Regions from separate parts of the Rhizobium sp. CFBP 13726 genome, predicted to be linked through region 1. Evidence: predicted binding sites of a transcription regulator. Region 1 holds the regulator's gene; the other holds the start of a gene.
What was found. Region 1 encodes PhoB, which activates phosphate uptake and scavenging genes when phosphate is short. Its sites were predicted from a motif close to TGTCATNNANCTGTCAT; they were not measured.

Region 1 (7,526 bases):
AGATCCAGGAAATGCTTTGGTGATGCCATGCTATCGTCCCCTATCGAGGGGAACCGTCACCGGCACCCCTCATCGCGCTCAGGCTGTTTTCTTGAGTTCTGCCTCGGTCAGCTTTTCCGCTGCCCGTTCGATCCGTGCGAGCCCCTCGCGGGCTTCCTCCGCCGTGATCGTCAACGGCGGCAGAAGGCGCACGACGTTATCGCCAGCAGGTACTGACAGCATTTTCTCATCGCGCATTGCAACGACCAGATCGCCAGCAGGCACCCTTGCCTTGATGCCGAGCATCAGGCCTTCGCCTCTGATATCTTCGATCACGTCAGGGAAACGGTCCTTCAGGCTTGCCAGTCCCTGGCGGAACACGAGCGCGACATCGCGGACATTTTCAAGGAAGCCATCGGCCAGCACGACGTCGAGCACCGCGTTGCCGCAGGCCATGCCGAGCGGATTGCCGCCATAGGTCGTGCCGTGAATGCCGGGCTTCATGCCGGAAGCAGCCTCTGCGGTCGCAAGGCAGGCGCCGAACGGGAAGCCGCCGCCGATGCCCTTGGCAACAGCCATGATATCAGGCGTGATGCCTGTCAGTTCGTGGGCGAAGAAGCGGCCGGTGCGGCCAACCCCGCTCTGCACTTCGTCGAGGATCAGCAGCAGACCCCGGTCGTCGCAGATGCGACGCAGCTCGCGCAGGAATTCCTTGTCCACGACGCGCACGCCGCCCTCGCCCTGGATCGGCTCGATCAGCAGCGCGCCGGTGTTTTCGTTGATCGCAGCATTGAGGGCGTCGAGATCACCGAACGGCACCTGATCGAACCCTGGCGCCTTCGGGCCGAAGCCTTCCATGTATTTTTCCTGACCACCGGCGGCAATCGTCGCGATGGTCCGGCCGTGGAAGGCACCTTCGAAGGTGATGATGTGGAATTTCTCCGGATGACCCTTGGAGAAATGATAGCGACGCGCCGTCTTGATGGCGGTCTCAAGCGCTTCGGCGCCGGAATTGGTAAAGAACACCTTGTCCGCGAAGGTGGCATCCACCAGACGGCGGGCCAGACGCTCCTGCTCCGGGATCTCGTAGAGGTTGGAAAGGTGCCAGACCTTCTCGGCCTGCGACTTCAGCGCGTTTACCAGATGCGGATTGGAATGACCGCAGGAGGTGACGGCAACGCCTGCCCCGAAATCCAGATATCGCTCGCCACCTTCCGTCACAAGCCATACGCCCTCGCCTCGATCAAAGCGCAAAGGTGCCCGGGCAAACGTGTCGTAAAGTGCGGCTTCAGCCATGGCGACATCACTCCTCTGGGTAGGTTCCGACCCCCCTCTCCAGACCTCTCCGGAGACCGGGAATGCGGCCTGAAAAATCAAAAATGCCGCCCACCGGGCGGCGCGGGCACTATCATGGCTAAGTGCCTCCATGTCAACAAAACTTGGTGTTTTATAGGGCTTTCGGGGCATACGCCGCGATGCAACCTGATGCTGTGTTGCGGCATTTCGGTCTGTGACAAAAATGACTCTTGAGGGCAGCAAGTTGGGGAAAACCGCGAAATCGATTCGCGGCGATTCGAGCGACTCTTGCCACGGAGTCAGCCACACACTAGGTTAATCCTCAATTACTAGAACGCATGCGGCGGAACTAGTCACCTCGAAGCATAGATTGCGTGGGTGCGGCGGATTTATTTCGCCGCAGAGGTGAACGGATTCTGTCTGCCAGCAACGTTCAAAGGCGGAGAACGGCATGAACTGGACTGATGAGCGCGTCGAGCGACTTAAAAAACTATGGTCGGAAGGTCTCAGCGCCAGCCAGATTGCAGCCCAACTTGGAGGCGTAAGCCGCAATGCCGTGATCGGCAAAGTGCACCGTCTCAACCTTCCGGGTCGCGCCAAAGCAGGCGGTTCGGCGTCGGCCAATCGCCCGGCATCCAAGCGCCCAGCGCCCGCAGCTCCGCGCGCGCCGAGCTTTGCCGGACGCGACACAGCCCGTCCCGCAGCACGGACGGTGGGTGCAAACGCCCTCAAGGAAGATCAGGACGTCAACGTCGCGGAGCCGGTGAAATACACCGCTTCCGGCAGCGTCGTCGTGCCGATCTCGCGCCGTCTGTCGCTGACGGATCTCACCGAGCGCACATGCAAGTGGCCGGTCGGCGATCCGCTGACGGACGACTTCCATTTCTGCGGTTGCGATGCGCAGGATGCGTCGCCCTATTGCAAATATCACGCGAAGCTTGCCTACCAGCCAGTGCACGAGCGCCGTCGTCCGGCTGCCCGCGCGTCCTGAGTCAGGCGGCTGCGGAAACAAGATCGAAGGCGGGCTCTGGCCCGCCTTTTGCGTTTTCGGCATGGCTGACTTGCGCTGAAAAAACTTGCCTCGCACTCCCTGGGCTCCTATTTCGGCCTCGAGAGAGGACGACCTCCCCCTGAATGGGCATAACGCCGGGACGACCCGGCATGAACCGCACCTAAAGGGGAAGATCATGCGCTCGATAAGAGACCGTATTCGCCACGCCATCAGCTTTGAAATCATCGGGCTTCTGATGATGGTGCCGCTCGGCGCTTTCGTCTTCGACATGCCGGCCGAACATATGGGCATTGTCGGCGTCGTGTCTGCGACGGTCGCGACCGGCTGGAACTACCTCTACAATCTGGGTTTCGACCGCTTTCTGCAGGCGCGACGGGGTACGACGCTGAAGACGCCTGCCTTGCGCATTGCTCATGCGGTGCTGTTCGAAATCGGTCTGCTGGTCGTGCTGATGCCGTTTATCGCGTGGTATCTGCAGATTACCCTTCTCCATGCGCTGACAATGGATATCGCGATCGCGCTGTTCTACGTGGTCTATGCCTATCTCTTCAATCTTGGCTACGACAAGCTGTTCCCGCTGCCGGAATGGAAGACCCAGGAAGCCGCCTGACCATCAGAGTTTCGGACGGTGCAATACGCCAGTCCGATGGAAGCCTGAATGTCTCGGCAAACCCGATCTCTCCGGCGCGCGTGATCCGCAGAGCCCGGGTTTCCTCTCGGCGGCCGATCCAGCCGACGCCAAGAGCGCGGTCCAGCAGCGCCGCACCCATTTGTCCCGCCAGATGCGGCCGTCGCTCGCTCCAATCGAGGCATGTCCGGCAGAGCGGGCGTTTCGAACGGGTCAGCTGTTCGAGATCGATCCCGAAATCACAAAAGAACCGTCTGCCCTCGTCGGTGATCAGGCCGGCTCCATCGCCGAGCAGCATGTAGCCGCTTCCTGTTAGGGCATCGGCGAGCGCGATGGCGAGACGGCCGGCCATGTGATCGTAACAGGTGCGGGCAAGCCGTAACGCTTCGTCTTTCGGGCCGACAGGATGATGGCGCTTCGGCCCATCCGCGGCGACTGCCATCAACGCGTGGATCGCGTGCGCGACTTCCGGAGAGGCAAGTCGGTAATAGCGGTGCCTGCCCTGCTTCTCGACCTCGATCAGGCGAGCCTGCGCCAGTTTGCCGAGATGGCCGCTGGTGGTCTGCGCGGTGACGCCGGCGTGGCGTGCCAGTTCGCCCGCCGTCAGCGCCTGTCCGCCCATCAGCGCGGACAGCATGTTGGCGCGTGCAGCATCGCCGATCAGGCTTGCAACTTCCGCAATCGTATTTCCTGAAACCATATTGGGCATGATCCAGTTCTAGCACCGGAAAACTTTGCCGTCAGCGGTCAACGGTTCGGCCGTCGTCGAAGCATTTCTTTTCCTGGTTCCGCTAAGAGGGGCGGAGATTGCATTCATGGGGACAGGAACTGGAATGGCGGACACCAAAACAAGCATGGCAACGGATCTGTTGCTGCTCCTCACGCTCGCGACGCTTTGGGGCGCGTCCTACACGCTGATCAAAGTCGGTGTGGAGACGATTTCGCCTGTCACCTTTATTGCCGTCAGAACACTGGTCGCCGGGCTCATTCTCGCTGCGGCACTACGCCTTCGCGGATTGAAGCTGCCGACCGACCGGCAGACCTGGAAGCTTTTCACGGTTCAGGCCTGCCTCAACAGCGCGGTCCCCTTCACCCTCATCGCCTGGGCCGAACAGACGACCGATGCGGGCCTTGCCACCATCTTGAGTTCAACGACGCCGATCTTCGCCTTTCTGTTGACGGCGCTGATCACCCGCCATGAAAGCGTCTCTGCGGCCAAGCTGTTTGGAGTTGCCGCAGGCATTGTCGGCATATGCCTGATCGTCGGCATGGAGGCGCTTGCCGGCTCGGGCGAGAGCCTCTGGGCGCAACTCGCCATCGTGGCGGCGACGATCTGCTATGCGGCGGCTGCCATCTTCGGCAAGAATTTTAAAGGATTGGACCCGATGATGCCCGCCGCGGGATCGCTGATTGCAGGGGCGGCCATCCTCATTCCCGTGAGCCTCGTGGTCGATCGGCCCTGGACGCTGACGCCCAGCGCCGATTCCATGCTCGCCCTGTTGGCGCTGGCGGTATTTTCGACGGCGCTGGCCTTCGTCATCTATTTCCGGCTGGTCCAGACGCTCGGCTCCGTCGGCACGACGGCGCAGGCCTATCTGCGGGTGCCGATCGGCGTTGGCATCGGCGTCGTGTTTCTCGGCGAAACGCTTGCCTCGACAGCCTGGCTCGGTCTCGCCTGCGTCGTGACCGGCGTGATTGCCATGACGCTGCCGGCTAGGAGACGCGGTGCTCAGGCTTCCATCGAGTAGCCGGCACCGCGGACCGTGCGGATGACGTCCTGCATGTTGGAAAAGTTGAGCGCCTTCCGGAGGCGCCCTACATGCACGTCGACGGTACGCTCGTCGACATAGATGTCATGGCCCCAGACGCCGTCGAGCAGCTGCGAGCGCGAAAAGACGCGGCTGGGCGACGCCATCAGGAATTCCAGAAGTCTAAACTCTGTCGGCCCGAGGCGAACTTCGCGGCTCTTGCGGTGAACGCGGTGGGTTTCGCGGTCGAGTTCGATGTCGCCGCATTTGAGGACGCTCGACAGCACTTCGGGTCGGGCACGGCGCAGCATCGCCTTGACGCGGGCCATCAGTTCCGGCGTCGAGAAAGGCTTGACCACATAGTCGTCTGCGCCGGTGGCAAGCCCACGAACGCGCTCGCTTTCTTCGCCGCGCGCCGTCAGCATGATGATCGGCAGGCGTTCCGTCTCCGGCCGCATACGCAGGCGACGGCAGAGTTCGATGCCTGAAACGCCCGGCAGCATCCAGTCGAGAATGAGAAGATCCGGAACGCGCTCCTGAAGCCTGATTTCCGCTTCGTCACCGCGAAGCACGGTATCGACCTCGTAACCCTCGGCCTCCAGGTTATACCGAAGGAGGACGCTGAGGGCCTCTTCGTCTTCCACGACTGCGATCTTCGGCTGCATTCCGACTTGCTCCGTCACTCGTCCCGAACCGCACTTAGATCCGCCAGATCCGCTCGCGCTGCTTCAGGTCATTGGTTTTGGCAGTTATCGTCCCGAAACCGGCAGGCGATTTCGGGAGAGCTGCATCATGTCCCGGCGGAGCCGAGCATGTTGGACGTATCGTCCTTCGGACGTTCGCCCTCCGGCTGTGCGCCGGTCGCGATGTAGTAGATGGTCTCGGCGATATTCGTCGCGTGGTCGCCGATGCGCTCGATGTTCTTGGCGCAGAACAGGAGATGGGTGCAGGTGGTGATGTTGCGCGGATCCTCCATCATGTAGGTGAGGAGTTCGCGGAACAGCGAGGTGTACATCGCGTCAATCTCTTCATCGCGCTGGCGGATGATTTCGGCTTTTTCCGCGGAGCGGTTGGCGAAGACATCAAGAACGTCCTTGAGCTGCACCAGCGCCAGTTCGGAAAGATGCTCCAGACCACGGGCGAGCTTGCGCGGGACGCCTGTTCCCTGCACGGCGAGCACGCGCTTGGCGGTGTTCTTACCAAGGTCGCCGACGCGTTCCAGGTCAGCTGCAATGCGCAGCGTGCCGATGATCTCGCGAAGGTCGGCCGCCATCGGCTGACGCTTGGCGATGGTGACGATCGCCTTGTCCTGGATATCGCGCTCGGCGTGGTCGAGAATGACGTCGTCCGAGATGACCTTCTGGGCCAGCGCCGAGTCGGAGTTGACGAGCGCACGCACGGCATCACCGCACATCTGCTCCGCCAGACCGCCCATTTCGGAAATCCGGCGGTTCAGGTATTTCAGTTCCTCGTCATAGGCCGAGAGAATATGGGTCGAAACCATGTGTCTGATCCTTGATGTCTGCAGTTGCGGCTGACGGGTTCTGCGCTCGCATCAGCCGAAGCGGCCCATGATGTAATCCTGGGTGCGCTGGTCATCCGGATTGGTGAACATCTTGTCGGTATCGTTTTCCTCGACCAGGTGGCCGAGATGGAACATCGCCGTGCGCTGCGAAACGCGGGCCGCCTGCTGCATCGAGTGGGTGACGATCACGATCGTGTAGTTGGCGCGCAGTTCGTGGATCAGTTCCTCGACCTTGGCCGTGGCGATGGGGTCGAGTGCCGAGCACGGCTCGTCCATCAGAATGACTTCAGGCGAAACGGCGATCGCACGGGCGATGCAAAGGCGCTGCTGCTGACCGCCGGAAAGGCCGGTACCGCCTTCATGCAGGCGATCCTTGACTTCTGCCCAGAGGCCGGCGCGCTGCAGGCTTGCCTCGACGATCGCGTCCATTTCCGTCTTGCCGCGGGCAAGACCGTGGATGCGGGGACCGTAGGCAATGTTCTCGTAGATCGACTTCGGGAACGGGTTCGGCTTTTGGAACACCATGCCGACCCGGGCACGCAGCTCCACGACGTCGATTTCCTTGTCGTAGATATCGTCGCCGTCGAGCGTGATCTTGCCGGTGACGCGGCAACCCTCGATCGTGTCGTTCATGCGGTTCATCGTGCGCAGGAAGGTGGACTTGCCGCAGCCAGACGGACCGATCAAAGCAGTGACGGTATTTTGGCGGACATTCAGGTTCACGTCATAAAGAGCGCGCTTGTCACCGTAATAAACGGAGACATCCTTGCCGATCATCTTATATGCAACGTCGTTCATTTTCTTGTCCAGCGCCTTCTCAGCTGCAGCTTCTGACATCATGTTCATTGCTTCCCCCTTCCTCTACCAACGCCGTTCGAAGCGGCGTCGCAAGAGAATTGCGCCAACATTCATCAAGATCAGGAACAGGAGCAGGATCATGATCGCTCCCGAGGTTCGTTCAACGAAGGCGCGTTCCGCCTCGTTAGCCCACATGTAGATCTGTACCGGCAGCGCTGTCGACGGATCCATCGGCGTGGTCGGATAGTTTGCCACGAAGGCGACCATGCCGATCAAAAGAAGCGGCGCGGTTTCGCCGAGGGCGTGCGCGAGGCCGATGATCGTACCGGTCAGGATACCGGGCATGGCAAGCGGCAGGACATGGTGGAAAATCGTCTGCATCTTCGAGGCACCGAGCCCGAGCGCTGCAGCACGGATCGACGGTGGTACTGCTTTCAGTGCCGCGCGGGTGGCGATGATAATGGTCGGCAGCGTCATCAGCGTCAGCACCAGGCCGCCGACGAGCGAGGCCGAGCGCGGCAGGCCCATGAAGTTGATGAA
Region 2 (7,526 bases), on a different contig from region 1:
CTTGATATAGGTGCCGATGCCGCCGAACCAGAGAAGATCCACCTGGCTTTTCAGGATCGCCGTCAGGATCTCGAAGGGCGAGGCCGTCATCTTGTCGATACCGATCGCCGCTGCCGCCTGCTTGGTCAGTTTGACGGATTTTTCCGTGCGCGAAATGATCATTGCACCTTCAGACAGCGTCGAGCGGTCGTAATCCTGCCAGCTGGAGCGGGCAAGGGCGAACATGCGGCTGCGTTCGGCGAAGGACTTTTCGATATCCGGATCCGGATCGATAAAGATGTCGCGGTGGTCGAAGGCGGCGATCAGACGGATCTTTTCCGACAGAAGCATGCCGTTGCCGAAGACGTCGCCCGACATGTCGCCGACACCGGCGACCGAGAACGGCGTCGTCTGGATGTCGATGTCCTTTTCGCGGAAATGCCGCTTGACCGCTTCCCACGCGCCGCGGGCGGTAATGCCCATCTTCTTGTGGTCGTAGCCGGCCGAGCCGCCCGATGCGAAGGCATCATCCAGCCAGAAGCCGGCTTCCTGCGCCAGACCGTTCGCGGTGTCGGAGAAGGTTGCCGTTCCCTTATCGGCAGCGACGACAAAGTAAGGATCGTCCTCATCGATGCGCAGCGTGTTTTCGGGCGGGACCACCTCTCCGTCGATGATGTTGTCGGTAACCGACAGAAGCGTGCGGATATAGGTCTTGTAGGCTTCCTTGCCGGCGTTGAAGAAGGCGTCGCGCGCGGCGGCGGCGGGAAGCATCTTCGGGAAGAAGCCGCCCTTGGCGCCGACGGGAACGATGACGGCGTTCTTCACCTGCTGCGCCTTCACGAGGCCCAGCACTTCAGTGCGATAATCCTCGCCGCGGTCCGACCAGCGGATGCCGCCTCGTGCGACCTTGCCGAAGCGCAGGTGAACGCCCTCGACTTCGGTGCCGTAAACGAAGATCTCGCGGAACGGGCGCGGCTCCGGCAGGCCGTCGAGCATGTCAGGATCAAGCTTGAACGCCAGCATCGGCTTTGCGCCGCCGTTCTCGTCCACCTGGAAGTAATTGGTGCGAAGCGTTGCGTCGATCGCGTTGACGAAGCGGCGAAGCGTGCGGTCCTCGTCGAGGTTCGGGACGTTGCCGAGCGCTTCCTCGATCGTCTCGTGCAGCTCGGTCAGCTTCTTGATGCGGGCTTTTTCGGCAATCTTCGGATCGAACCCGTCGCGGAACAGGCGGAAGACGGCGGCGGAAATTTCCGGATACTTGTTGAGCGTATCGGCAATATAGGTCTGCGAGTAGACGATGCCGGCCTGGCGCAGATAGCGGGCATAGGCGCGCAGCACGGTCACTTCGCGGGCGGAAAGACCCGCAAGGAGAACGAGGCGGTTGAAGCCGTCATTGTCGATCAGTCCCTCGAACGCCCTGAGGAATGCGTCTTCGAGCCGCTGTCCCTCACGCGCAAGATCGATCTCGCGGGCACCGTCGAGCTGCAGTTCCATGTCGTGCAGGACGATGAGGTCCGCCTGCGGGCCGGCGTGGATTTCGAATGTCTGCTCGCTGACCACGTGAAAGCCGAGATTTTCGAGAAGCGGCACGCGGCGCGACAGGGAAAGATGCTGGTCGCGGTGGAAGATCTTTAGCGAAACTGTGTTCGCATCGTCACCGGGGCGCCGGTAGAAGTCGATCCGGATGGTCTCGCCGGCAGCGCAGGCGGCAATATCGGGCAGGTCGGCAAAGGTTTCTTCCGGAGAGAACGCTTCCTGGAAAGCGCGGGTGACGGAAAGGCGGGGGCTGTCTTCCGCAAGCAATGCGAACCTGTCTTCCCACGGCGTCGCGATAAGGCGCACAGCCTCCTCGAGCTTTGCCTGCGCGACACGCGGCGTCTTGCCGCCGCTGCGACCAATGATCATATGGACGCGGGCAACGCGGGCTTCCGGGAAGGCCGGGTAATAGGCCGAGACGTGGCCGTCGAAGATCTCGCAGAGATATGCGCCGACCTTTTCGCGGACGATCGAATTATAATCCTCGCGCGGCACGTAGACGATGACCGAAACGAAACGGTCGAAATGGTCGATACGCGGCAGCACGCGCACGCGCGGCCTCTCGCTCAGCTCCATGATCTGTTCGCAGAAGCTCGAGAGCACGTCGAGATCGATCTGGAAGAGATCGTCGCGCGGGTAGGATTCCAGCGTGTTTTCGAGCATGCGGCCCGAATGGCTTTCCGGATCGAACCCGAAATTCTTTTCAATACGGGCGATCTTTGCGCGCAGCAGCGGCACGTCGCGGACGGACTGGGTATAGGCAGTGGAGGTGAACAGGCCGACGATGCGCAGTTCGCCGACCACATTGCCCTTCTCATCGAAGCGCTTCACCCCGACGTAATCCATATAGGCGCGACGGTGCACGACGGATTTGACGTTGGCCTTGGCGACGATGAGGAAATCCGGGCCGTCGAGAAATTCGAGGATTTCTGGCGTCGTCGTGACCTGATCCTTGCCCTGACGCAGGACGAGCACATCCGGATCGGACAGAATGCCGAGGCCCCTGCCCTTGCCGCGCTCCACCTTGGCATCGGCGCCCTTGCCCGAATAGGTGTATTCGCGCATGCCGAGGAAGGTGAAATTGTCGTTCCTGAGCCAGTCGAGAAAAGCATACGCCTCGTCGGCATCGGCCTTCTTGCCTTTTTTAGCGTTGACGAGTTGGGCCTGGGCGTCTTTGAGAACGCCGAGCATCGCGGACCAGCCGGTAATGGCCTGGTGCACCTGGTTAAGAACAAAGCGGATTCGCTCGACCAGCCCGTCGGCTTGCTCGTCGTTGAGCTGAGGCACATGGATCTGGATCAGGCTGACGTGATGGGCCGGGTCGCCGGGTCGCTCGCTCGAGTGAAGCGTCGGCTGCTTGCCCGGTTCGATGACCAGGATCGGATGGACGGCCATCGTGAGGTCGCGATAGGCCGTCGTCACTTCACCCATGACCGAATCGAACAGAAACGGCATGTTGCGATCAATCACCGTAATGATCGAAACCGGCATTCCATCGGGCTCGACACCATCAAGGGTTTCGATTGTGATGTCGGCCTTGATTCGCGTCCAGGCTTTCAGCCGTCTTGCGGCATGTCCCGCGCACAGGGCGAGCATTTCTGGGGTGTAGTTTTCGAGATCGTCACTGCTGGCGCGGCTGAAGATCAGGAAGGGATCGAGATTGTCCTCCATGCCGGAAGCGGCCGCAATCTTGCCCGCCTTCTCGATCTGCTTGTCCCGCTTCGGGTTTTGCCGGCCTGCCATCTGTCTCTCCCTAAATTTTTTCTCAACGTGCGATAAAACGCAGCCAATGTCATTATGCTTTGCCGCGGTGTCTCACCGGTGCTTGCGGCTGGAATTTGTCATAGGCGTGTCACGTCTTGTTGACATGCCGACACAGAGATCCGATCAACGGTTCGATAACGTCGAAAGCAAGCATCATGCAGGGTAATTCAGGCGCGGTCATCGTCATTTCCAGCCATGTGATCCGTGGCTCGGTCGGTAACCGGGCCGCCGTCTTCGCGCTCGAGACCCTGGGATATCCCGTCTGGGCCATGCCGACCGTCGTGCTGCCCTGGCATCCCGGGCACGGTCCTTCGACGCGCCTGACGTTTCCCGAATCGGATTTCGACGAGGCTATAGACGATCTCATCCGGGCGCCATGGCTCGGCGAAGTGAAGGCGGTGCTGACCGGGTATTTCGGAAATGCCGCGCAGCCGCGCGCCGTGGCACGACTGATCGAGGCGCTGCGGAGAAACAACCCGGACCTTATCTATGTCTGCGATCCCGTGATGGGCGATCTCGGCGGGCTCTATATCCCGCAGCCGACAGCCGAAGCAATCCGCGACGAGCTTCTGCCGCTTGCCACCATCGCCACGCCGAACCGATACGAGCTTGCCTGGCTCTCGGGTGCACCGCTCGATGATAACAATGCGATCATGGAGGCAGCGATCGCGCTCGGGCCGCCGCGGATGCTGGTGACCTCGGCGGTGCCGATGATGACAGGCAGTACAGGCAATCTCTATCTCACCGGCAATCATGCGCTGCTGGCTGAACACCGGCTGATCGACCACGCCCCGAACGGGCTCGGAGACCTGCTCTCGGCGGTTTTTCTCGCCCGCGTCATGTCCGGCATGGATGAAGAGAAAGCCCTGCAGACAACGACTGCCAGCGTGTTCGAAGTGCTGGCGCGTTCGGTAAAGCGCGGGGCCAACGAGCTGACGCTGGAAATGGATGCCGCCAGCCTCTCGATGCCGATGGCGATGGTCCAGATGCGCCGGCTCGTGCATCCCCTTAAGAGGCGCAAGCCGTAAGCTCAAACAGCATGCGCATCCACACAATGGCCGTTGATTCTCGTCTGGCTGCACGATAATCGTGAGCCATGAGCGAATTTCCAGAAAAACTGCTTTCGGGCTACCGTAACTTCATGAGTGGTCGCTACAGCGACGAGCGGGAGCGCTATCGCGCGCTTGCCGATACCGGCCAGAAGCCGCATACGCTCCTGGTTGCCTGTTGCGACAGTCGCGCGGCGCCCGAGACGATCTTCGACTGCGGTCCGGGAGAACTCTTCGTGGTCCGCAACGTCGCCAACATGGTACCGCGCTACGAGCCCGACAGCCAGTTTCACGGGACATCGGCTGCGGTTGAATACGCGGTGCAGGTGCTTGAGATCCGCAATATCGTTGTCATGGGCCACGGCCGCTGCGGCGGTATCCAGGCAGCGCTCGACGCTTCCATGAAGCCGCTGTCGGAGGGGGATTTCATCGGCAAGTGGATGGGTTTGGTCAGGCCTGCGGCCACGCAGATCCAGAGCAACGACCTGATGACCCAGAGCGAGCGTCAGACAGCGCTCGAACGGGTGTCGATCCGCAATTCGATCGCCAATCTGCAGACCTTCCCCTTCGTCCGCGATCTCACGGAAAAGGGAGAACTCGACATTCACGGCGCCTGGTTCGATATCTCGACCGGCGAGTTGTGGGTGATGAACGAGAAGGGCGATTTCACCCGGCCAGACATCAGTGTACCGGCGATCGAGGCCGAGCAGAGCCCGGCCTGATCATTTCAACCGTGTAACGGCTCAGCCGCCGTCGATCTGGGCGCCCATGTATGCGATCGCCTGCTGGTAGACGGTTGCCGCGTTCCAGCCTTGGATGGCGACGAAATTCGGCTCGCCCTGCTGGTAACCGGCGCCTGTACGCCAGCCATGACCCTTGAGGAAGTTGGCGGTCGATGCCAGCGCATCGGCGCGCGAACGGACCATGTCGATATGGCCGTCGCCATCACCATCAGCGCCGTAGCGGATGACGTTGAGCGGCAGGAACTGCGTCTGGCCGATTTCGCCATGCGCTGCACCCTTTGCAGTGGTGCTGAGATCACCGCGGGCAACGAGCTGCAGGGCAGCGTAAAGCTGTTCGGTAAAGTAGGCCGAGCGGCGGCAGTCATAGGAAAGCGTCGCGACGGCCGACAGCGTATGCTGGTCGCCCATGTAATTGCCGAAACCGGTTTCCATGCCCCAGATTGCCAGGATCGGGCCGGCCGGAACGCCGTAGCGGCGCTCAATCGACGCAAACAGCGCTGCGTTGGATTTCTTCATGGACTTGCCGCGCGAGATGATCGTTGCGCCACCGCGCTTCTTCATGAACTCGTCGAAGGAAAGCTTGAAGCTTTTCTGGCCGCGGTCGGCGCGAATGGTCGGGCGGTTGTAGACGACGTTAGCAAAGGCGCGGTCGAGAACTGCAGGGCTGATACCCTTGGACGGTGCCTGCTGCTTGAAATCGGCGACCCAGCGGTCGAAACCGGCTCCATCATTGCCGCAGGCGGCGGCAAAGGCCGGGGCTGCGGTTGCAAGCGTTGCTGCTGCGATCAATCCTGCCAGAATAGTCTTCATCATGCGGTCAAACCCGTCGAAAGTCCGGATTGCTTGGCCGAAAGCTTCCGGAAGAATTGCGCTATATTCGGCCTTATGACCCCAGTGGCGGATAATCGCAATTCATCTTCCCATGAATAGTTCGTGAAGAGAGACGAATCGAAAAAACCCCGTCATTTCTGACGGGGCTTTCTAAGCGGATTTGCTTAATAAAGTACGTTACTTATTAAGCAGCAACCTTGCGTGGCTTGATCAGACCGCGATTGACCAGAAGTTCGGCGATCTGGATCGCGTTCAGCGCGGCACCCTTGCGCAGGTTGTCGGAGACGACCCAGATGTTGAGTCCGTTTTCGACGGTTGCGTCTTCGCGGATACGCGAAATGTAGGTCGCGTCTTCACCGGCGCATTCGAGAGGCGTGATGTAACCGCCGTCTTCGTGCTTGTCGATGACAAGGCAACCCGGCGCTTCGCGCAGGATATCGCGGGCCTGATCGGCCGTGATCTCGTTTTCGAACTCGATGTTGACGGATTCGGAGTGGCCGATAAAGACCGGAACGCGCACTGCCGTGCAGGTAACGCGGATCTTCGGGTCGAGCATCTTCTTGGTCTCGGCCAGAACCTTCCACTCTTCCTTCGTGTAGCCGTCTTCCATGAAGCTATCGATATGCGGGATGACGTTGAAGGCAATACGCTTGGTGAACTTCTTCGATTCGACCGGATCGGCCACGAACACGGCGCGCGTCTGGGTGAAGAGTTCGTCCATGCCTTCCTTGCCGGCACCGGACACCGACTGGTAGGTGGAAACGACGACGCGCTTGATCTTGGCAAAGTCATGCAGCGGCTTCAGCGCGACGACGAGCTGGGCCGTCGAGCAGTTCGGATTGGCAATGATGTTCTTCTTGGAGAAACCGACGATGGCGTCGGGGTTCACTTCCGGAACGATCAGCGGCACTTCCGAATCGTAGCGCCAGGCGGACGAGTTGTCGATGACGACGCAGCCCTGCGCACCGATCTTCGGCGACCACTTCTTGGAGGCATCGCCGCCGGCGGACATCAGGCAGATGTCGGTATCGGAGAAATCGTGGTTCTCGAGGTTGGAAACCTTGAGCGTCTTGTCGCCGAAGGAAACTTCCGTGCCCTGGCTGCGGGCGGAGGCGAGTGCGACGACTTCATCAGCCGGAAAACCACGTTCCGCGAGAATGTTCAGCATTTCCCTGCCGACATTGCCGGTTGCACCGGCGACTGCGATCTTGAAACCCATTTCTTTGCTCTCTTTCTGTCTCTCCTCGGTTTTCTGAGGGGGAAGCCCGTGTCGCGCGCGACGCGGTGTTCCTTGTCCCCGGCCGTACCGGGGAGAGAGCGGTGGCCAGAGACGTCAGACGATAATTTTCGTCGTCGTTTTGGCCGTGGTTTTGTCGGAAACCGAAAGGGCAACATCCAGCCGCCCGGCAGATACTGCCAGGTCATAGCACGCAGCAAAGCGAAAGTCGCGGCGAAGCATGGACACTCCTTTTCCAAAGCTGCTCATAAAAGATTTTGCCGCAGAGTCAAGGTTGATGCGATCGGACCTCGGCGCCGTTATCACGTTTCTGTCATTGCACTGTCATGGCATGGGGCTATCCCCGAACCTCTATGCGACGCAACGACGGGGGTTTTCCATGCGTAT

Region 2: IFT66_RS21600 (NAD-glutamate dehydrogenase) is a predicted target of PhoB. The motif match lies at 3,355-3,371, and genes of this name have one in related genera.

The regions. Positions count from the first base shown of each region.
Region 1 is NZ_JACYUU010000003.1:375,874-383,399, reverse strand. Features, by position in the region: gene argF (ornithine carbamoyltransferase) at 1-29, opposite strand, end outside; gene IFT66_RS15905 (aspartate aminotransferase family protein) at 79-1,275, opposite strand; gene IFT66_RS15900 (GcrA family cell cycle regulator) at 1,727-2,266, shown strand; gene IFT66_RS15895 (PACE efflux transporter) at 2,463-2,897, shown strand; gene IFT66_RS15890 (ArsR/SmtB family transcription factor) at 2,836-3,624, opposite strand; gene IFT66_RS15885 (DMT family transporter) at 3,749-4,663, shown strand; gene phoB (phosphate regulon transcriptional regulator PhoB) at 4,645-5,328, opposite strand; gene phoU (phosphate signaling complex protein PhoU) at 5,454-6,167, opposite strand; gene pstB (phosphate ABC transporter ATP-binding protein PstB) at 6,219-7,034, opposite strand; gene pstA (phosphate ABC transporter permease PstA) at 7,050-7,526, opposite strand, start outside.
Region 2 is NZ_JACYUU010000006.1:158,896-166,421, reverse strand. Features, by position in the region: gene IFT66_RS21600 (NAD-glutamate dehydrogenase) at 1-3,258, opposite strand, end outside; gene pdxY (pyridoxal kinase PdxY) at 3,435-4,307, shown strand; gene IFT66_RS21590 (carbonic anhydrase) at 4,376-5,050, shown strand; gene IFT66_RS21585 (lytic murein transglycosylase) at 5,072-5,884, opposite strand; gene IFT66_RS21580 (aspartate-semialdehyde dehydrogenase) at 6,087-7,121, opposite strand; gene IFT66_RS23790 (hypothetical protein) at 7,236-7,361, opposite strand; gene IFT66_RS21570 (alkaline phosphatase) at 7,519-7,526, shown strand, end outside.